Regions from separate parts of the Ruegeria sp. G12 genome, predicted to be linked through region 2. Evidence: riboswitches for the same ligand, from Rfam matches in the RefSeq annotation. Region 2 holds a riboswitch; each other region holds the start of a gene.
What was found. Region 2 has a riboswitch for cobalamin ahead of ACR0JN_RS05995 (DUF1636 family protein). Riboswitches for the same ligand answer to the same signal wherever they lie in the genome.

Region 1: another riboswitch for cobalamin. It lies ahead of ACR0JN_RS11895 (DUF1636 family protein); the one in region 2 lies ahead of ACR0JN_RS05995 (DUF1636 family protein).
Region 3: another riboswitch for cobalamin. It lies ahead of ACR0JN_RS07795 (energy-coupling factor ABC transporter permease); the one in region 2 lies ahead of ACR0JN_RS05995 (DUF1636 family protein).
Region 4: another riboswitch for cobalamin. It lies ahead of ACR0JN_RS07950 (hypothetical protein); the one in region 2 lies ahead of ACR0JN_RS05995 (DUF1636 family protein).

Annotation. Positions count from the first base shown of each region.
Region 1 covers NZ_JBQFOO010000004.1:287,322-292,825, forward strand. Annotated here, with positions in the region: gene ACR0JN_RS11880 (FecCD family ABC transporter permease) at 1-958, opposite strand, end outside; gene ACR0JN_RS11885 (ABC transporter substrate-binding protein) at 960-1,910, opposite strand; gene ACR0JN_RS11890 (ABC transporter ATP-binding protein) at 1,907-2,698, opposite strand; gene ACR0JN_RS11895 (DUF1636 family protein) at 2,695-3,051, opposite strand; cobalamin riboswitch at 3,151-3,354, opposite strand; gene ACR0JN_RS11900 (D-lyxose/D-mannose family sugar isomerase) at 3,409-4,074, opposite strand; gene ACR0JN_RS11905 (carbohydrate kinase family protein) at 4,095-5,021, opposite strand; gene ACR0JN_RS11910 (glucokinase) at 5,061-5,504, opposite strand, start outside.
Region 2 covers NZ_JBQFOO010000002.1:428,689-434,192, reverse strand. Annotated here, with positions in the region: gene cobN (cobaltochelatase subunit CobN) at 1-1,037, opposite strand, end outside; gene cobW (cobalamin biosynthesis protein CobW) at 1,041-2,096, opposite strand; gene ACR0JN_RS05995 (DUF1636 family protein) at 2,093-2,473, opposite strand; cobalamin riboswitch at 2,557-2,759, opposite strand; gene ACR0JN_RS05990 (NAD(P)-dependent oxidoreductase) at 2,725-3,861, shown strand; tRNA gene ACR0JN_RS05985 (tRNA-Cys) at 3,903-3,976, opposite strand; gene ACR0JN_RS05980 (protein-L-isoaspartate O-methyltransferase family protein) at 4,205-4,858, shown strand; gene ACR0JN_RS05975 (TolC family outer membrane protein) at 4,954-5,504, shown strand, end outside.
Region 3 covers NZ_JBQFOO010000003.1:17,137-22,640, reverse strand. Annotated here, with positions in the region: gene ACR0JN_RS07815 (heavy metal translocating P-type ATPase) at 1-407, shown strand, start outside; gene ccoS (cbb3-type cytochrome oxidase assembly protein CcoS) at 411-569, shown strand; gene secE (preprotein translocase subunit SecE) at 670-867, shown strand; gene nusG (transcription termination/antitermination protein NusG) at 1,056-1,589, shown strand; cobalamin riboswitch at 1,760-1,901, shown strand; gene ACR0JN_RS07795 (energy-coupling factor ABC transporter permease) at 1,953-2,633, shown strand; gene rplK (50S ribosomal protein L11) at 2,900-3,349, shown strand; gene rplA (50S ribosomal protein L1) at 3,351-4,049, shown strand; gene ACR0JN_RS07780 (phosphotransferase) at 4,115-5,086, opposite strand.
Region 4 covers NZ_JBQFOO010000003.1:48,429-53,932, forward strand. Annotated here, with positions in the region: RNA gene ffs (signal recognition particle sRNA small type) at 1-12, shown strand, start outside; gene rsgA (ribosome small subunit-dependent GTPase A) at 170-1,195, shown strand; gene ACR0JN_RS07945 (alpha/beta hydrolase family protein) at 1,228-2,121, opposite strand; cobalamin riboswitch at 2,244-2,464, shown strand; gene ACR0JN_RS07950 (hypothetical protein) at 2,555-2,962, shown strand; gene ACR0JN_RS07955 (protein-tyrosine phosphatase family protein) at 2,964-3,467, opposite strand; gene ACR0JN_RS07960 (DNA polymerase III subunit gamma/tau) at 3,638-5,395, shown strand; gene ACR0JN_RS07965 (YbaB/EbfC family nucleoid-associated protein) at 5,501-5,504, shown strand, end outside.

The DNA of each region.
Region 1 (5,504 bases), on a different contig from region 2:
TGGAGGTGGTCACGATCCCCACGGGCAGTTCCTGCGGCGCGAGAAGAAGCCGAGACAGGATGTCGGACAGGGTCAACAGAATCGCTCCGACAATTGCTGAGGCCACCAGCAAGTTGCGGTGCAGGGTTCCGGCAATGCCCCGGGCGATGTGGGGGACCATCAGGCCGACAAACCCGATCACACCCGCGACCGAAACAAAGCTGGCTGTTGCAAGCGCGGCGACAAAGAACATGCTGAACCGCAGGCCCTGTACCGGAATGCCCAACGTGGCAGCCGTAAAATCCCCGGTCAGCAGCGCGTCCAACCATCGACTGCGGTAGAGCGCATAGCTCAGGATCAGACCGAGGCCGATCAGAACCAGCGGGAAGGTCTCCCACCGGGCCAGACCCAGCCCGCCCAGCATCCAGAAGATCACGGAATGGGCGGCGCGGCTGTCTCCGGCGAAGATCAGGTAGTTGGTGATGGCCGAGAACAGGAAAGACACCGCCAGCCCGGCGAGAATTAATTTCTCCGGCGCACTGGTGCGCAGGCTGTGGACCAGCGCAAGGACAATGCCCGATGCAATCAGGCCGCCGCAGAACGCCGCCAGCGGCAGGGTCCAGATACCCAGAACATCCCCGGTGACGGTGATCACCAGAACCGCACCCGCCGCAGCACCCGAGGACAGGCCAAACAGAAACGGGTCCGCCAGATCGTTGCGCGTGGTAGTTTGCAGAACTACGCCAACAACACCAAGCCCGGCCCCGATGACAGCGGCGAACAGGGCCCGGGGCAGGCGCAGATCGAACACGATCCGGTGCATGGGCGACATCTCACCATCGGTCAGACCAGTGCCAAGGCCAATCGCCGAGATAACGTCCCGAACCGGGATCGGCGTTGTTCCGTAGACCACGGACAACAGCAAAAGGGCGATCAGAACGACCGCCCCCAGCAGTATCAAACGGCCCGTTTGGGCCATATCAGTTGCCCACCGGGTGCATGGCCCTTGTCATTTTCTCGATGGCGTCGATGTTGGCCGGTCCGGGGGTCAGCTCTTCGTAACGCAGGCCGATCCAGCGTTTGTTTATCACCGCATCGGTTTGCGACATCACCGGGTGCTCCTGCAGGAATTTGAACGTGTCTTCCGCCCCGTTGCCGGTCTGATAGTCCAGCAGCACCAGGAATTCCGGGTTCGCGGCGGCAACGGCCTCCCACGAGGTACGGCCCCAGCTTGTGTCCAGATCATGGGTCACGTTCACACCGCCAGCAGCCGTGATCATCGCGTCGGGGATGGCGAATTTACCCGCTGTAAAGGGCGCATCAGCGGGCCCGTCCAGCAGGAAGACACGCGGCTTGGTCACATCTGCGGTTTTGCTTTTGATCGCGGCAAGCTGCTCTTTCCAGCCGGACACCAGCGCCTCGGCCCTGTCTTCGACATGCATCACTTTGCCCAGACGCAGAACATCGTCAAACAGCAGGTCCATGCTGGCCTCGGGACGGTCCTTGTCCAGATGCACGCAGCTCTCAGACAGGATCATGGTCTTGATGCCGAATGGGGCCAACGTATCCGGCGTGACGTCTCCGCCCGGTTTCATGCCGTAATACCAGCCCGCGAAGAACAGGTCGGGTTCCACCGCAACGAGGTTCTCGATCGTCGGGTATTTCGGCGCAAGCTCGGGGATGTCGCCGCGCTGCGCGTCGAAATCGGGGCTGGTCTTGTACCAGCCGGTGATGCCGGTCAGGCCAACGATCTTGTCCTGCAGACCAAGCGCAAAGGCCATGTCGGTCATGTTCATGTCGTGGACGACCAGCCGCTCGGGCTGGGTGTCAAACACCAGCGGCTCACCGCAGTTATCGACCGTGACTTCATGCGCCGCTGCGCCGCTTGCAAGACCGGTGATCAGCGCCACGGGCCAGAGTTTCTGCTTCATCCTAAATCCTCACAAGGTGACAGTTTACGTTTTCGGATATCGAGCGCGGGGATCACGCGGCCTTCATGCTGAAAGCACAGGTAATCCACGCCAAAGGTTTCGCGGACGCGGTCCGGGGTCAGCACCTCGCTCACCGGTCCAAAGCCGGTCAGGCGCGTAGCCTTCATCAGGGCTACATGGGTCGCAAATTCGGGGATCATGACCAGATCGTGCACGATCATGACGACGGTCACGCCCAGTTCCGCCACCAGCGACAGCATGTGTCCCTTGGCGTCAGGGTCCAGATGGTTGGTGGGTTCGTCCAGGAACAGCAAATCCGGATTTTGGGCCAAAGCCCGCGCGATATGGGCGCGCTGCCTTTCCCCACCGGACAGCCTGCCCAGCGGCTTTTCTGCCAGATGCGACAGCCCGGTGACATCCAGAACCCGCTTCAGATCGGTTGCATGATCCTTGGCCGATCTTTCCGCTTTGATGGGAATTTGGCCCAACGCCACATATTCCCGCAACCGCAGCCGACTGTCCGGAAACTCCTGCTGGCCCACCACGGCAATCGTCCGCGCCCGCTGCGTGGCAGAGAGTTTGCGCAGGCTTTGACCGCGAATACGAACATCCCCGAACGCGAGGCGTTCGGCCCCGCAGAGAAGTTTCAGCAACGTGGTCTTGCCCGCACCATTCGGGCCAGCAATCGCCAGGATCGAACCCTCTTCGACACTAAAGGACGTGTCCTGCAACAGAACATCCCCGTTCAGCGCGTAGTATTCCAAACCCTCGGCCACCAGAAAGCTCATGCCTCATCCTCCGATGGCAGGCGGGGCAGGCGCGATAGGGTTTTGGTCAGCAGGGCAGGGGGACGGTCCGAGGCACTGGTCCAGCCGTCTGGCGTGTCGCGATACTGGCAGGCGAACTCGACCAGCGCGGTCAGGTCCTTTTCGGTCTGAATATCGCCGAACAGATACTGGGCCTTGCCCGGTGCCTGCAGGCCCACGGTCATGGGCCGTTCACACCCTGCCATGCAGGCGATCAGGCGGGTTTTGAAACCTTCAGGAAGCTGGCGGTCCAGAACGTCTTTCGCAACGTCCGCCGAAACAGGCCCCTGACAGGTCTCACAAATCAGCACGTAGTGATCAGTATCGTTCGGCATTCTTCGCCCCGAAAAATGCCAAATGCAGACAGATGCTGCCGGTATCTTGAACACGCACGCGTGCCATCAAAGCCTCCTTCCAGGACGCCCCGCCCCGGGTTGGTTGAACATATGATGGCAGGTCTCCTGACTTGCGGGTCGTTGCTCGACCAACCTTCCCGGCCCTCGGGCCAGTGGCGATTTGGCGTCGCTCTCCGCCTACAGTTGCGGGGGCAGTCACGGCATTGGCCCACAAAGGCCGCACCGTATTCCCATTTTCATCCCTCGGGCACGCCGTCGGGAACCATCCCGTGCAGCTAGTCCGGGGACGGAATATTTGTCAAGAGCGTGGGTTCGACTGCGCCACGCTGACGCCGGTCAATAATCCGCGACAAGAAGGAAATCGGGTTCGGCGTCTTCCTCGATCGTGGCGAAGCGCGGGATCGGGTCTTCGAACACATTGTCGGTGCGGTCGTCATTAACGGTCGAGACCTCGCCAATCAGACAGTCGCCGCGTTCCGCCCAGAAGGCGTGCCAGATGCCGGGCATGAGCGTGACGCTTTGCCCCGGCGCGAGCCGCAAAAGCTCACCGGGCTGGATGGTCACGGGGCAACCGTCGCTGGGCACGACAACGGGAGTGTCCCGGTCGATCCCTCCGTCTGCGTCCGAGGCGTAAATCTCCATCACCAGATCACCGCCACCCCGGTTGATGATATCCTCGGCCTTCACGATATGGCGATGCATCGGGGACAGTTGCTTGTCGCGCGAGATCAGCAGTTTCTCCGCGTATAGCATCCCGCGCCCGAGACTCAGGTCATTTGCGTCGCCATTGCGCAGGGTGAACAGAAACAGGCCCAGCTCATCAAACCTGCCCTGACCGTAGTCGGTAATGTCCCAGCCCAGACTGCGATCCCGGATGCCAGCCGCCTTTTCGCTGCGCATCTGGTCGGGGGACCAGTCGGCAAAAGGGGGCAGCACAGCGCCGAAAGAATGGATAAAGGCCTGCGCCTCGGCCTTGATGCGGTTGATATCGGATCGTTTCATGGGATTGCCCTTATTAGGGGTTAAAGCTCGTGCGCCCAGGGCGGGTTCGCCCCGGCGCGGGATACTGTGACGGCGGCAACAGCCGCGCCAGAGGACAAGGCGGCGCGAAGATTGTCGACACCCAGCGCCTGAAGACTGTCTTTGGTCAGGTTTCCGGCTTTGTGCAACTCGGCCAGAACACCGGCGTTGAACGTGTCGCCCGCACCGACCGTATCGACAACATCGACCGGCTGACCTGGCACCGACACTTCGGTTCCGTCCGCCAGATAGCCCGTGGCCCCTTCGCTGCCTCGGGTGACAATAACCACCGAAGGCCCCGCCTGCAGCAAAAGCGGCACTTTCTCGGCCAGAGGTTCCGGGCCCGGCACGATCCAGTCCAGATCCTCGTCCGAGACCTTGACGATATCCGCCTGCGCGATCATCCGGTTAAGCCGCGTGCGATACCGGGTCGGGTCCTGAATGAAACCCGGGCGGATATTGGGATCCAGCATGACCGCACGACCCGCGCCGTGGCGGTCCAGAAGGTCGGCATAGGCGTCGGCGCAAGGCTCGCAAGCCAGGCTGATACCGCCAAAATACAGCGCTGACACGGCTGGCAACTGGTCCGGCATATCCTCGGCCCGCAACATCCGGCCTGCGGTGTTTTCGTCAACGAAAGTGTACGAGGCGTGCCCGTCCTTCAATTGCACGAAAGCCAGCGTTGTCGGTCTGTCCGAGCGGATCACATGCGCGGTGTCCACGTGGCTGTCTTTCAGCGCCTGCGCCAGTTGATCGCCAAACATATCCGAGGACAGACCCGTCAGCATGGCCGCTGGCGCACCCAAACGGCCAAGGGCAATCGCCGTATTGAAAATAGCCCCGCCCGAATGCGGCACGAACCCGCTTGCACCCGAGATCGTGGGCTCGGCGATCATGTCGATCAGGGCTTCACCGCAGCACAGGATCATCCCGCATTCCTTCCGCGAAATTCAGTTCATGCGGCCAGTTTACCGCGCGAGCGCATTTTTGCAGAAATTGTTAGCGCCAACAATGCCAAATTCGGCCTGTTCGGACACATAAAGATTCATCGAACAGCGCAGATCGCTGAACCTCCCACCCGCGTTGAAAGCCTTGCAGAATGTATCACCAAAAAGCCAGCGGTTCTTTTCAGCGACTCCACCGACCAGAAACACCCCGCCGGTCGGCATCAGAGTCACTGCCATATCGCCCATCAAAGCCCCCAGATGTGTTGTGAACATCTGTGCCGTTTTGACAGCGATGGGGTCAGAGCCATCGCGGGCATCCTGCAGGATGTCCTTTGCCGTTCGCACCAGAGTGTCGGCTTCGCCGCTTACCATGCCGACGGCCTGATAGAGGATCGGCAGGCCCGTGCCGCTCAGGAACATCTCTGCCTCCAGCGTCAGACTTTCATCAAAGAAGCTCTCGGGCGA
Region 2 (5,504 bases):
CGGGAGTATTCCAGATGTGGGTCGCGTTTGCCGGGTTCTTTGAACGACGCGATGCCTGCGCTGATCCGCCCGTCCACCTCGGGCAGAACGACATGCATCGCGAGGTCGGCAGGAGATAGACCGCGTTCCGCTTCGGCCCATGCTTTGCGGCGCGAGGTGGCCAGCGCGACCTGAAACACTGGCACATTCGCCGCGTCCAGAGGCGAGGTGCCCGACGCGCCTTTACCTGAGAACGACGTGGCGTTGATGATGGCAGACGGGTTCATGGCCGCAATGGTGTCGCGCAGCCAATCGGCGGCTGCGGGCGCTTTCAACGAGGGGGCGAAGAGGCCCACAGCCTCCAGACCCCGCGCGCGCAGGCTGCGGATCAGGGCTGCGACCGGGGCGGTATCAGCGGAGGTCAGATAGGCGCGGTAGAAGGTGACGAGGATGCGTTTGGTATCGCCGGAGAACGCCTCATCTACCGGGATCACACCGCGATCCGGGCACCATGCACCGCATTCGGGGATGGTTTTTGCCCCCATCACGGGACCTGCGTAAAGCCCCGCTGCCAGCGCCATCTGCGCCAGTGCCGCCTGCGCTGCAACCTCTCCGCCCGTGTCGCAGAGATGCGCCAAACGGCGGAGGGTCGAGACGGGTAAGGTGGAATACTCATCCAGCCGCGTGTCTTCGCGCCCATCGGCAGGCAGGACGGCCAAAGCGATCCCTTTGGCCTGCGCCAGCGCCAGAACCTGCTGCAAACCGTAGGACCAATAGGGCACCCCTCCGATCAGACGGATCAGGATGCCTTTGGCCCCTTCCAGCGTCTGCTCGACATAGGTGTCGATGGACAAGGGATGTTTCAGCGCCGTCAGATTGGCCAGCCGGAGGGTCGGCATCCGCCCTTCTGGGCCGCCGCCACGATGCCAGCCTGCCGCGAAAGCGCCGAGGTCACTGTCAGAAAAGGACAGCACCACCAGATCCGCCGGGCTTTGGCCCAGATCGGTCGGGGTCTCGGTTTCCTCGAGCCCGTGGCTTTCGCGGAAGACGACGTGCATGGCTTACTCGGCGGTCTCGGTCACGCCCACAAGGATATCGCGGATTTCGGCCTCTTTGATGTCGTCATGCTCAGCAATGACCACAAGGCGCGAGCGGCGGTCTTCGCCGGGCTCCCACGGACGGTCATACTGATGACGCACACGCGCACCTACGGCCTGCACCAGCAGGCGCATGGGTTTGCCCTGAACGGCGGCATAGCCTTTGACGCGCAGGATGTTGAGTTCCTTGGCCAGACGTTCGATCTTGGCAACCAGATCCAGCGGGTCGGCCTGTTCCGGCAGCTCGACGATGATGCTTTCGAAATCGTCATGCTCGTGATCGTGATGGCCGTCGTGATGGGAGGGACGAGCGTCCATGTCATCTTCGGCGGCGGCCTCAAGGCCCAGCACGACGCGCACGTCTACGGCACCTTCGGCCACCTCAACGACGGGCAAAGGGCGCGGGGCTTCGGCGGCGATGATCTCTCGCGCTTTCGCGACACCTTCGGGACCGGCCAGATCGGGCTTGGTCAGCAGGATGATATCGGCGCAGGAAATCTGATCTTCGAATACCTCGGACAGCGGTGTTTCGTGGTCAATGGAATCGTCCGCCAGACGCTGGGCGTCCACGGCCTCGACATTGGGCGCGAAACGACCGGCAGCGACGGCCTCGGCATCGGCCAGAGCGATCACGCCATCAACTGTGATCTTGGACCGGATATCGGGCCAATCGAATGCCTTCAGCAGCGGTTTGGGCAGGGCCAGACCAGAGGTTTCAATTAGGATGTGATCGGGGCGTGGCTCCAATGCCATCAGGGCCTCGATGGTGGGGATGAAATCGTCGGCCACAGTACAGCAGATGCAGCCATTGGCCAGCTCCATGATGTTTTCGGCAGGGCAGTCAGGAATGGCGCAAGATTTCAGGATATCGCCATCGACGCCGACATCGCCGAATTCGTTGACCACAACAGCCAGACGCTTGCCCTGCGGGTTCTGCATCAGATGACGGACCAGCGTGGTCTTGCCCGAGCCCAGAAAGCCGGTGATCACGGTGACGGGGAGTTTCTCAAGATTGCTCATTTCAGGGCTCCAATCGGGGGAATGCGGGCCGCACAGTTTTTGCGGAAATGTTCAGGGCGCTCGCGCCATTTGACCAGGCCATCCTCGGTCGCTAGGTACTTGGTGGCGCCGTCAACGATCACGTCAACGTGGTCGACCTCGTTCAGATGCTCATAGACGAATGTCCAGCGATCCGGGCCGCCACGCAGCACGATGGAACAGCCCTCGTCACAGTTCGACAGGCATTCCACGGCTTTCAGAGTGATCCCTTTGGGCAGGTCTGCCTGTTCCAGCGCCTTGTGCAGCAATGTGCCGGGGCGTTGCGCATCATCTTCGACGGGCAGCCCGCGACGGCAAGTGGTGCAAACCAGCAATTCGACCGGAGCGGTCTCGGTCATGTCTCTCATCCCCCCAAATCCTCTTCGTGGGGGACGGGGTTTCATGCGGGTCCATTGACCCGACACCGGAACACCCCGTCCGGTTTCATTCTCGGGTGCTGGCAGGTCTCCCGGCTTGCGGATGTCAGAGGCGTCCTCTGTCGGATGTCCCGCCTTCCCGGCATTCGCCAGTGGCTTGGGCACCCTCTCCGGTCACGGTCGCGGGGGCGGCTGCGTTTGACGGAAAACCCGCTGACGCATTCCCTTTTCATCTGCTGTCGCAGACACCAACGAAAGGGACATGCGGCAGGGTTGCCCCGCTTGTCAAGCGCAACACGCTGATCCGTGATTGCGCGGCTAAAAAGCGACCTGTCCGGGTCGCTGGGCGGCATGATCCGGTTGGGCCAACGTGCTGGCATGGCTCGCAAGACGCGAACAGGAGGGTGCGGCGCATGAAAGTAGGGTTTATCGGGCTGGGCAATGTGGGGGGCAAGCTCTCGGGATCGCTGCTGCGCAACGGGATCGATCTGGCGGTGCATGATCTGAACCCCAATCTGGTGGCTGCGTTTGTTGCGCAAGGGGCCAAGGCCGCTGAAAGCCCGGCCCAGCTGATGCGCGATTGCGATGCGGTGATCACCTGCCTGCCATCCCCCGCTGCCTCGGATGCGGTGATGCAAGAGATGCTGCCCGAGGTCACCCCCGGCAAAATCTGGATGGAGATGTCGACCACCGACGAAGCCGAAGTCAAACGCCTTGGCGCGATGGTGATCGAGCGGGGCGGGGCTGCGGTGGATTGCCCGGTCTCGGGCGGCTGCCACCGGGCTGCGACCGGCAATATCTCGATCTTCGCGGGCTGTGATCGCGAGACGTTCGAGCGTATTCTGCCCTTCCTGACCACCATGGGGCGGCGCATCCTGCATACGGGCGATCTGGGTTCGGCCTCGGTGCTGAAAGTGCTGACCAACTATCTGGCCACCGCCAACCTGATCACCTGCGCCGAGGCTTTGGTGACCGCCAAGGCCGCCGGGATGGACCTCGGGACCACTTATGAGGCGATCAAGATTTCGTCGGGGACATCCTTTGTGCATGAGACGGAAAGTCAAGTCATCCTGAACGGCTCGCGCGATATCTCGTTCACCATGGATCTGGTGAAAAAGGATATTGGCCTGTTTCAGGACGTGGCCGACCGCGCCGGAGTGCCGCTTGAGATCAACCCGCTGATGATCAAGATTTTCGAAGACGGGATCGCGCGCTACGGCGACCGCGAACTGTCGCCGAACATCATCCGACGGCTGGAAGAGGCCACCGGCCTGGACATCCGCGCGCCCGGTTTTCCGGCTGAAATGGAGGATGATGAGCCTGAAGAGCCAGGATATGAAGTCATCCCGCAAGGGCGCGCCGCAGAATAACGCTGGCAGCCAAACCGCAAAACCGAGGTGTTTCAGAGAGATGGAGGCGAGTACCGGAATCGAACCGGTGTACACGGATTTGCAATCCGCTGCGTCACCACTCCGCCAACTCGCCTTTTCAAGTAAAATCAAATACTTGCCGTGGTGTGGAGGGCGTTTTAGCAGCTTTCGCTGGGGGCGTCCAGTGGGAAGAATGTAAAATCGGCGCTCGCCTCGCAAATTGAACGCCCTCGCCCCGGTACCAAACCTGTCACAAAACCTCGGTTGCGGCATCTGGGCCGTTGCCGGTGCTCAAGGGATGTGGCACAAGCCAGATAATCAAGGGTTCAAGACGAGAGATCACATGACAGATTTCGCCACCCGGCGCCGCACGATGGTTGACACGCAGGTTCGGCCCTCGGACGTCACAAAATTTCCGATCATCGACGCTATGCTGAACGTGCCGCGCGAAAGCTTTGTGCCCGCGTCACAGCGTGAGGCGTCTTATGCCGATGGCTTGATCGACCTGGGAAACGGGCGCTGCATGCTTGAGCCGCGGACGCTGGCTAAGATGCTGGATCTGCTGAATATCTCTGGTGATGAAGCGGTGTTGGATATTGGTTTGGCGCTTGGCTATTCCACCGCTGTTGCGGCGCGAATGGCCGAGTTGGTTGTGGGTGTCGAGGAAGACGAAACCCTTGCGTCCGAGGCGCAAAGCCTGCTCAGTGACGCGAATGCCGACAATGCGATTGTCCATGTGGGACCTCTGGCGCAGGGTGCGGCTGAACATGGGCCGTATGACGTGATCATGATCCAGGGCGGGGTCGAGGAGATACCGGACGATCTGCTGGGTCAGCTCAAGGATCATGGCCGCATTGCTTGCCTGTTCATCGAAGGCAATCTGGGAACCGTCCGGATCGGCCGCAAATCCGGTGAACGGGTCAGTTGGCGGGATGCCTTTAACGCCAGCGCACCGGTTTTAGAAAGCTTTTCCGCAAAGTGTGCATTTTCGCTATAGTTATTTGACAGATATTTTTGCTGCCTTGATTAGTTGAAAACAAAGACGCAAACTGCCGGAGAGGCAGCGTTATTTCGATTTGAGAGGATTTGGTTATGCGTGGTACGGCGACAGGTAAGCTGGTCAGGGCGTTGGCTTTGACCGCTGGCATTGCCATCAGCGTGGTTCCCGGACGTGCAGCATGGGCGGACAATATTACAGATGCGTTCATCGGCGCGTATAACACCAGCGGCCTGCTGGAACAGAACCGGGCCCTGTTGCGTGCAGCGGATGAAGATGTGGCAATTGCTCTTTCGGCCCTGCGTCCGATCATCAACTGGACGGTTGATATCAGCCAGGAATACACAAGAACACGCACCGGAACGACGGTAACGACGACCAACCCGGCCCGGTTCTTCACCGGGCTGACTCTGACCCAGCTGATCTATGACGGCGGCGCGTCTGTGTTGGGCAAGCAGTCTGCGCAAGAGACTGTTCTGTCGACCCGGCAAACGCTGATCGATATCGAACAGCAGATTCTGTTCCGCGCGGCAACCGCGTATCTGAGCGTTCTTCTGCAGGAAGAAACGGTTCAGATTCGCCTGAACAACGTGGACGTATCCAGCGAGGAACTGCGCGCCTCGAACGACCGGTTCGAAGTGGGTGA
Region 3 (5,504 bases), on a different contig from region 2:
TGGGCATCACCAACTGGATTGCCGAGGCGCTGCCGCAGGACAAGGCCGGGCACATCCAAAACCTCAGCCAACAGGGCCACCGGGTTCTGATGGCCGGCGATGGCCTGAACGACACAGCGGCGCTGGCGGCGGCGCATGTCTCGATCTCTCCGGCCTCGGCGCTGGATGCGGCGCGGGTGGCCTCGGACATCGTGCTTCTGGGCAATGACCTGTCCCCTATTGCAGAGGCCTGCGATACGGCAGTCAAGGCCACCAAACGGATTCGCGAGAACTTTCAGATCGCCACCGTCTATAACGTGATTGCTGTGCCTTTGGCGGTGATCGGGCTGGCGACCCCGCTGATTGCGGCATTGGCGATGTCGACCTCGTCTATTACCGTATCCCTGAACGCATTGCGGCTGAGGTAAACGATGGAAGTGCTGGCCTACCTGATCCCGATTTCCCTGTTTCTGGGCGGTGTTGGACTGGTTGCGTTCATCTACACAGTGCGCTCGAACCAGTACGAAGACCCCGAGGGCGATGCCCGCCGGATTCTGAGCGATGAATGGGACGACAAGCCCAAGCCGTAACCGGGCCATGCCCGAACTTCACAGTTGTCCCGACTGCCCTTGAAATTGCCGCAATGCCCGGTTATGTCCGGCCCATCCGCTAGCAGAGAGAATACGCCAAATGGCTACCACCAACCCGATCCAGTTCATTCAGCAGGTCCGTGCCGAAGTTTCCAAGGTCGTCTGGCCGACCCGGCGCGAGGTGCTGTTGACCACGGTTATGGTGTTCATCATGGCCGCGCTGACGGCTGTGTTCTTCGCTCTGGTCGATCTGGGCATTCGCGGCGGTCTGCAGCTTATTCTGGGCGCATTCAGCTAAGCGCCCAAACACCACTGCCCCCTTGCGCCCCGCGCAATGTGCTAGTAGGTGACGCGGGACTATTCGGAATGGGCGTGCGGCGATTCGGACCGCGCGCCGCTTTTTATTCCGGGTCACGCGATAGGATTTCAATTCCGGTGCATCCGGCCAACAGGATGCGACCGAAGGCAAACAAGGACGACAGGTTCATGGCGAAACGGTGGTACTCGGTCAGCGTTCTTTCGAATTTCGAAAAGAAGATCGCAGAGCAGATCCGCACGTCGGTGGCCGAGCAGGGCCTTGAGGACGATATCGACGAGGTTCTGGTGCCCACCGAAGAGGTGATCGAAGTGCGCCGGGGTAAGAAGGTCACCACCGAGCGCCGCTTCATGCCGGGCTATGTGCTGGTGCATATGGAAATGTCGGATCAGGGCTACCACCTGATCAACTCGATCAACCGCGTCACCGGTTTCCTGGGCCCGCAGGGTCGCCCGATGCCGATGCGCGATGCCGAGGTGAACCAGATCCTGAACCGCGTTCAGGAAGGCGAAGAAGCGCCCAAGCTTATGATCACCTTCGAGGTGGGCGAAAAGGTCAAGGTCAACGACGGCCCGTTCGAGGATTTCGACGGCATGGTCGAAGGCGTGGACGACGAGGCGCAGAAGCTGAAAGTCTCGGTTTCGATCTTTGGTCGGGAAACGCCAGTTGAGCTGGACTTTACGCAGGTTACCAAGCAGGGCTGAGGCGCCCCGCAAGGAATTGCTTTCGGCCGCGATGTTTAGGGCATCGCGGCTTTTTTTGTCGGCGGCGTCACGGAATTACGTAGACCGAGACGTTCACGCCAAATGTTTTTTGAAGATTCGCGGGCGTACGCTTACATGTCGCAGACAGAGCTTGCCCGCGGCCTGTGGTCATGTAGTGTCGCGTTGATGGTGGCCTTCGAGAGGAGGTCTTAATTGGGAACCGGGTGAGATGCCCGGACTGCCCCCGCAACTGTAAGTAGCCGAACTATCAGAGCTACGAGTCAGGATACCTGCCATCTTAATGCAACCGCCGGAAATCCGGCCCTTCTATATGCGTCGGGTGGACGCGAAAGGAACTCTCTAATGCACATCGAACCTGGCGTCGTCGACGGCGCGAAAATGGTCCTCGCCTATGGTACGGCTGCAGCCGCTGCTGGCTATTCTTTGAAGTTGATTGGCGATGATTTGAAAACTCATTCCATGGCGTCATTTTGCGTGCGCTCGGTTGTGGCTGCTATCGGCGTTTTTGTATTCTTCGAAGTCTTTCCGCACTTCGCTGTCGGCATCTCAGAGGTGCATTTCATACTTGGTACAACCCTGTTTCTGCTGCTCGGGGCCGGTCCGGCAGCCCTTGGTCTAGCTGGCGGTCTGGCAATTCAGGGTTTCTTGTTTGCACCGTCTGATGTACCAATGTACTTCGTCAACATCTCGACCCTGCTTTTTCCGCTTTTTGCAGTGGACGCGCTGGCCAGAAAAATCATCCCGCAAACCATCAGCTATGTCGATTTGCGCTATTCGGACGTGCTGAAACTGTCCGCTGTGTATCAGGGTGGCGTCGTTGCCTGGGTAGCCTTCTGGGCAATCTACGGGCAAGGCGTTGGGGCCGAGAACATCTCGGCGGTGACAAGCTTTGGCATGGCGTACTTGCTGGTGATCCTGATCGAGCCGCTGGCCGATCTGGCCGTTCTGGCTGGCGCGAAAGGCCTGCGGACCTTGACCGACCGGGGCATCTTTACGCACCGTTTGCACAACGCGGCAGCATAAGCGCGAAACCAACGGTCTGTGGTGCCCGCCGCGCCGCAGACCTATCTGGACGGTTTTGTGACTCAAGCTGTCAGGCGTGCGCATAACTCAGCTTTCGAAACCGCAAGCCGCCCCCTTGCCAACCCTCGCATTCCCCTATAAACGCCGCCTCTATCGTCTTCGGGCGAGATTCTCTCGTGGGAGGTTGCTGGGATCGCGATCCCGGGCCGGACCACGCAACATAGTCTGGGCGAAACGCGTTTCGCCCGAGTTGAAAGGAAAACCAAATGGCTAAGAAGCTTGCTGGTACGATGAAGCTGCAGGTTCCTGCAGGTCAGGCGAACCCGTCGCCGCCAGTTGGTCCGGCGCTGGGTCAGCGCGGCATCAACATCATGGAATTCTGCAAGGCGTTCAACGCCAAGACCGCAGACATGGAGCAAGGTGCCCCTTGTCCGACCGTGATCACCTATTATCAGGACAAGTCCTTCACCATGGACATCAAGACGCCGCCCGCGTCTTATTACCTGAAAAAAGCCGCTGGCCTGAAGCCGGTTGGCAAGCGGAACCGCCCCCGTGGTGCCGAGAACCCCGGTCGTGAGACTGTGGCCACCGTGACCACCAAGCAGGTTCGCGAAATCGCCGAAGCCAAAATGAAAGATCTCAACGCCAACGACGTCGAAGGCGCAATGCAGATCATCCTGGGCTCGGCCCGCTCTATGGGCATCGAGGTGAAGTAAGATGGCAAAACTCGGTAAACGTACCCGCGCTGCGCGCGAAGCTATCGCCGGCAAGGAAAACCTGTCGGTCGAAGAAGCGGTTGCTTTGGTAAAAGGCAACGCGACCTCGAAATTCGACGAGACCATCGAAATCGCTCTGAACCTGGGCGTTGACACCCGTCATGCGGACCAGATGGTGCGCGGCGTTGTCGGCCTGCCCAACGGCACCGGCAAAGCGATGCGCGTTGCTGTTTTCGCGCGTGGCCCCAAGGCGGACGAAGCGAAAGAAGCAGGCGCGGATATCGTTGGCGCAGAGGACCTAATGGAAACCATTCAGGGCGGCACCATCGAATTCGATCGCTGCATCGCGACCCCGGACATGATGCCGATCGTCGGCCGTCTGGGTAAGGTTCTGGGCCCCCGCAACCTGATGCCGAACCCCAAGGTCGGCACCGTGACCATGGACGTGAAAGCAGCCGTGGAAGCAGCCAAGGGCGGTGAAGTTCAGTTCAAGGCGGAAAAAGGCGGCGTTGTGCATGCCGGTGTTGGCAAAGCGTCGTTCGACGAAGCCAAGCTGGTCGAAAACGTCCGTGCCTTTGTCTCGGCCGTGGCCAAGGCGAAACCGTCGGGTGCCAAGGGTACCTACATGAAAAAAATCGCGCTGAGCTCGACCATGGGCCCGGGCGTGACGCTGGATGTGGCGGCTGCTTCGGGCGAATAAGCTCCGAGCTGTCAGAAAGATCAGACCCGGGCGGTGCGAACTGCCCGGGTTTTTCTTTTTTGGCACTAGTCGAGTGTCTGCCGGAACGCCTGTTGCAGCCTCAGCTCAAGCCGCGCGCGGCGGTGGTCTTCCTGCGGGCTGCAGGCATAATCGCTGCGGCTGAGAAACAGCCAGTCTTTCAGCAACCGCCCCCGGATGCAGAAATCCAGAATGTCGGTATTGATCGGATGGCGGTAGCGGCGAAAGAACATCTCTTTGTGTCTTTTCAGAATGCCGCTGCGGTCGACCTCGGAGGCCGGGCCATCGCGGAAGATATCCGCCTTCAGGAAGTCGACGATGTCATAGGCCGCGAGTTTCTCGCGCGTTTCGGTGAAATCCAGGCCGATGGTTTTGCCCTGGCCTACGATCAGATTCAGACCGTGGAAATCGCCATGGGCAAAGACCCGCAGGTCGGGTTGGCCTTTCAACCGGACCGCCTCGGACCGCATGACGTTGATCATGACCTCGCTTTTGCGGGCGAGGGGGTGGGGCAGGGACGCGGCAAGGTCCTGAAAGCTGGCGGTCATCCATCTTGGGCGGAAACCGTATTGCGTTGGCGGGCGGAAGCTGTGGAAATCGTGCAGCCAGGCCCCGGCGCGGCGATAGATCTGCGCGACCTGATCCGCGTCGATGCTGTTGTAGATCAGATCAATCGCTGTCGGGCGGTCGATGAATTCCGAGGCAAAGAAGGTCCCGTCCTGTGACAGGTAAACAGGTCGAATGACCCGCGAGGTCTGGTTGCGCTCGAAATAGGTGCTCAGTTCCTGCAGAAGCGCGAATTCCTTTTGCAGCCTGCCGGTCTCGGCGGACTCCGTGTCGATCTTGATTGCATAGTGCTGCGACCCCGTCGTCACCCGCAGCAGGAAGCGGGTTTCCGGAAAATCGTGAGACCGGTAGACGCATTCGAACCCGGAAACGGCCCCACGGATGCCGTTTTGCGCGAATTCTCTCACGCAGGCCGCGGCCAGGGCGTGATCGTCTTTGGTCAGGGCCTGCATCTTGGGAAAATACGCTTGTCTGTGTTGTGGATCCTGTGGCCCTGAATGGACTGTACGACGATGTCCAAGTCAATTGCGGCTGCATCCGATACGGCCGTTCTGAGCAATTTTTTCTATTGGCACCAAGGCGAACGTGTTATGGTGACAGGACATTCAAATTCGGGGGTAGAAACATCGGCGCGACCGGTGATTTTACCCCTTGGAAACCCCTGCCATCTGCCCTAATAAGACCTGCGGAATAAAGCGTGCGATTCGTCGTGCGCTTTATTTTGTTTCGTCCAAGACGGTGGGTGGTGCCATCCGGCCCCTTAATTCCCTGCCTGAGACGGGTAAGACCAAAGAATTCTGAGGGTCACGATCCTCGGGCGCATTTTGGCTAATCCCGTAACAACGGACCTGAACGCCGGGGTTAACCCCT
Region 4 (5,504 bases), on a different contig from region 2:
AACCTCTCACTTAGTCAAACCCCAGCCGCAGGAGGGCTTTTATGAATGTAGCAAAGACCCTTCGGGCAGAGCGGTTCTGAACCCAATCCACGCGACTGCCTGACCCCACGACCGACGGATGCGCGCCTGCCATCTGTGGGTTTTGCTGTACCTGAACACAGGCAGACCAATGACTTTTACCCTTAAGGACCTCGGATGGTCCTCTTACTTTGCCGCGCAGCACGCGGCCAATCCGTCGTGCACCCCCTATCGCATCAGCGCCGTCCACCGCGACCGGCTGATCGGCGTGAATGCGGAGGGCGAAACGCCGCTTTCACCTGATCGTCCCACCGGCGAATTTGCCGTTGGCGACTGGGTGCTTAGCGACAACCACACCCGAATCCGCCACTTGCTGGACCGGCGCAGCACACTGCAACGCCACGCCGCAGGCACCGGGGCCGAGGCACAGCTGATCGCCGCCAATGTGGACGTTCTGTTCATCGTCAGCTCGTGCAACGCCGATTTCAACCTGCCCCGGCTGGAGCGGTATCTGGCACTGGCCCATCAATCCGGCTGCTACCCGGTCGTTGTTCTGACCAAGGCGGACACCTGCGCCAACCCGTCGGACTACGCCGTCCGGGCGCAGGCACTGGCTCCATTCCTGACGGTTCTGACCGTGAACGCGCGGGAGGCTGATGACATAAAGCAAGTCCTGTCGTGGTGTTCTACGGGGCAGACAGCCGCGCTGGTCGGGTCGTCCGGCGTCGGCAAGACCACGCTGGCAAACGGAATGACCGGGCGGCAGGACGGCACCGCAGGCATCCGCGAAGACGACGCGCGGGGGCGGCACACCACGACATCGCGGGCCCTGCACCGTATGCAAAACGGCGGTTGGCTGATCGACACGCCGGGCATGCGCGCCCTGCGACTGCTGGACGCGCATGAGGGCGTGGATGAGGTGTTCTCGGACATCCTCGAACGTGCCGCCTTATGCCGGTTTTCGGACTGCCAGCATCAGGGTGAACCCGGTTGCGCCGTACAGGCGGCGATTGCGGGCGGCACGCTGGATGCCGACCGGCTGGAGCGTTGGCGGAAGCTGCGGCGCGAGGATCAGAGGAACTCGGAAACCGTGGCGCAATCGCGGGCGCGCGACAAGGCGTTTGGCAAAATGGTGCGGTCCGTGATGCAGGACAAGAAATCCCGCAAAGGGCTATGAGTGCAGGGGCACCGAGAACCCGGTGCCCTTTCTCAGCCAATCAGGCGCGGCCAGACAGCTGCGTTGCGCCGCGCAAAAACGCCGATATGGCCGATCTCGCGCAGTCCGAAATCCTGCGGGGACAGCAGATGCCGTTTCGCCTCGGGTCCGTACAGATCGGCCAGCCGCCAAACGGCTTGCGGCGGCACCATCTGATCGTCCTCAAAAGTGAACAGATTTACCGGTACGCCTGACCCTGCCCATTTGGCCTCTGGCAGCCCCTTGCCAATCTCGGGCACGTAGTTCAGCGGTGCCGTGCACCATCTACGCCACTGCCAATACACAGGCCCAGGTAAATCCGAGCCAAATCCCAGCGCCTTGCCCGGCAGATACCCCATCATCCGCACCGCCAACGGCGCGTGGCCGTACCAGAACAGCCCCGCCAGCGCCCGATAGGGCCAGGGGTGATCCGTCAGCGTAACCAGCCCGGAACACACGCAGATCATGCGGTCGATTCGGTCGATATCCGGCTGCACCGGCCCCAGCATCGCGCCGACCGAATGGCCAATGGTCCAGTGCTGCGCGTTGGGAAAACGCCGCCGCATCTCGGCGCGGGCGGCGGGCATGTCGGTCAGAGCCCAATCCGCCATCGTGACCTTTGAGTGTTTCAGTGACCCCGACGCGGACGTCCCGAAATCGCGATAGTCATAGGTCAGGCAGGCCATGCCCCGCTCAGATGCCAGCCACTGCGCGAAATGCCGGTAATAGTCGCGCGGAACGCCGGTGGCGCTGTTCAGCGCGACAACCGTTTCCGGCTCGGTCACAGGCTGGTACAACCGCGCCGACAGCATCGCCGGGCCGGAGGGAAACTGAAAATCTTCGGTCAACACCGTCTGCTGCGCGTCCAACATGGAACCCTCGGGATCAATCTGAACCAATCGGTTCATTTTCTGATCAGGCACTGAACGGCGCGGGCAAGTCAACAGCTAACCCGCATGACCAAACGTCCGCTTCGGGCGATCAGCGCAAGACTCGGATCAAGATCAGCTTGACTCGGGCCCCGGCCAACCGCTAGCGATTGTGTGATGGTTTCCGGCCCCCACAAGGTGTCGGGATGAAAAGGGAACTCGGTGCGGTTCTGCCCGGCGATGCCGGAACGAACCAAGGCCGCGACTGCCCCCGCAACTGTAAGCGGTGAGCACTGCCGGAACACCACTGGCCGAAAGGCTGGGAAGGTCGGCAACGCTTTGACCCGCAAGTCAGGAGACCTGCCATCAAAAACTGAAACCGAAACTCGGGCGGGGTGTCCGGGCAGGTCCTGACAGCTTCGCGCAGTCCCGCCTGATCCGCATCCCCCGTCCGCCGCGCGGAGGGCGCAGGATGATCTGGAAGACGAAGACACATCAATTCACCGCAACCGTATGCCAGCGGACCGGCAAAACCTGTCCGGCGCTGGCCCGAATGGCGCGGACGCTGACGCAAGCGGTTGCGCAGGCCGGGCCCGTAACCACCGATAAATTCGAAATCGAAGGCAGCAGCGAATTGAGCTTTTGCCCCGGCGGCTGCACCGCCCGGTTTCGGGCGCGCCCGGATCAGATCCGTGTGTTTTGTGGCAGGGAGGCCGAGGATGATCTGGAAGCGCTGGACCGCTATGCCGACATGATCTTTGGCACAGGCTTGGACACATTGCCCTCAAGCGCAATCACCAGCCCGCCCTGCGCCATGCTTGAAGTCACCGCAATTGCCTCGCGCGAAGTGCCAGCGCAGGTTCATCAGGTTTCGCCCTGAACTAGACGCTACTTACAGCCTGCGCCGTCCCGACGGCCCAGGCCATCTGCCCCTCGGTCTCGACCGCGCAGGCCCGGATGGCCCGCAACCGTGAAAGTGCCTTGTCCGGGGCCTCTCCGCTTTCGACCATAAGCCGCAGCACAACCATGCCCGACCGGCCACATCCACCCCGGCAATGGACTAGCACCCGCCCGCCACCGGACAGCGCCTGCCGCACCGTCGCGCTGACCGAGGGCCACGCGTCGACGACCGCCTGCGGCGGCGCACCAAAATCTTCAACCGGCAGATGCACCCAACGGCTGGCCCGACCCTGAATATCGCTGCCGAAATCCTGCGCACCGTGCTGCAACATCTCAACCGCAGTAGTCATCGAAATCACCAGCCCCGGCTTCCAATCCGAAATCAGGTCCAGATCGCCGGAATAATCCCCGCTGCAGCCCGGAATCGGCGTCAACGCCAGCGTACCGCCCCCAACCTGCAGCGCATAGATTGCCATCTGAGACATAAACCGAGCCCCCTCGTACAATAATCGCCAAAAATACAGTCTCTGAAATAGGCTGAACCAGTTTACGCAAGGACCGGCGTTTTCCAAAACAAAAATCCTGACGACACGCTGTGGACGCGGGCGGCGGCGACCTCTACGCTGCGGCAGACCTCGAATCCGCGAAAGCAGACATGACCGACACGCCCAGCCCTGCCTATCAGGTTCTCGCCCGCAAATACCGCCCGGAAACCTTCGCCGATCTGGTCGGTCAGGACGCCATGGTGCGCACGCTGAAAAACGCGTTCGAGGCGGATCGGATCGCCCAAGCCTTTGTCATGACAGGCATTCGTGGCACCGGCAAAACCACCACCGCGCGGATCATCGCCAAGGGTATGAACTGCATCGGGCCGGATGGTCAGGGCGGCCCCACGACCGAACCCTGCGGCCAATGCGAGCATTGCCTAGCGATCATGGAAGGCCGCCATGTCGACGTGATGGAGATGGACGCCGCCAGCCGCACCGGCGTCAATGATATCCGCGAGATCATCGACAGCGTGCGCTATCGCGCGGCCTCGGCCCGTTACAAGATCTACATCATCGACGAGGTCCACATGCTCTCGACCAGCGCCTTCAACGCGCTGCTCAAGACGTTGGAAGAACCGCCCGAGCATGTGAAGTTCATCTTCGCCACCACCGAGATTCGCAAGGTGCCGGTCACAGTCCTGTCACGCTGCCAGCGCTTCGACCTGCGCCGGATCGAGCCCGAGGACATGATCGGCCTGCTGCGCAAGATCGCCGACGCCGAAGGCGCGCAGATCGCCGAGGACGCGCTAGCGCTGATCACCCGGGCCGCCGAGGGCTCGGCCCGTGACGCGACCTCGCTGCTGGATCAGGCGATCAGCCACGGCGCGGGTGAGACCAGCGCCGATCAGGTGCGCGCGATGCTAGGTCTGGCTGACCGGGGTCGCGTGCTGGACCTGATCGACATGATCCTGCGCGGCGATGCGGCGGGCGCGCTGACCGAACTCAGCGCGCAGTATGCCGAAGGGGCCGACCCGCTGGCCGTCCTGCGCGATCTGGCCGAGATCACCCATTGGGTCTCGGTGGTGAAAATCACTCCCGACGCCGCCGATGACCCCACGGTCTCCCCCGACGAACGCGCCCGGGGCCAGCAAATGGCCGAGGCGCTGCCGATGCGCGTCTTGACCCGCATGTGGCAGATGCTGCTGAAAGCGCTGGACGAGGTCTCGGCCGCCCCAAACGCCATGATGGCCGCCGAGATGGCTGTGATCCGCCTGACCCATGTGGCCGACCTGCCCAGCCCCGAAGAGCTGATCAAACGCCTGCAGGACGCCCCGCCTCCGCCAAATGGCCCCGGTGGCGGTGTCCCTCTGTCGAACAATGGCGCACCGCCGGTTCAGGCCAGCGCCGCGCCTGCCACCTACGCCCCCGCCCCGCGCGGATCGGGCAGCGCGCCAGTGGCAGCGCTGGCGCAGGAGACACAGGCCGCCCTCGCCCGCTATCCGACCTTTGACCACGTGGTCGAACTGATCCGCGCCAACCGAGACGTGAAATTGCTGGTCGAGGTCGAGACCGGCCTGCGTCTTGTGTCGTACCAGCCGGGCCGGATCGAATTCACCCCTGCCTCGCAGGCCCCGACGGACCTCGCCCCTCGGCTTGGCTCTGCCCTGCAACGCTGGACCGGCAACCGCTGGGCCGTCTCCATCGTCTCCGACGGCGACGCACCAACCATTGCCGAAGTGCGAGATAAGGCCGAACTTGCCTTGAAAGCCGAGGCCGAGCAGCATCCGCTGGTGCAGGCAGTGCTGGCCCAGTTCCCCAAGGCAAAGATCGCCCGAATCGAAACCCCCGAAGAACGCGCGGCCAAGGTCGAAACCGAAGCCCTGCCCGAGGTCGAAGACGAATGGGACCCGTTCGAGGAGGATTGACTACACCCCCAAAACTCTCCCGCGCCCAGTAAAGGCTCTGGCCTCTTGTGCGGGACGGTTGGCCTCCGTATTTAGGCCTCAAGCAGAGATTACAGGAGAATACCGATGC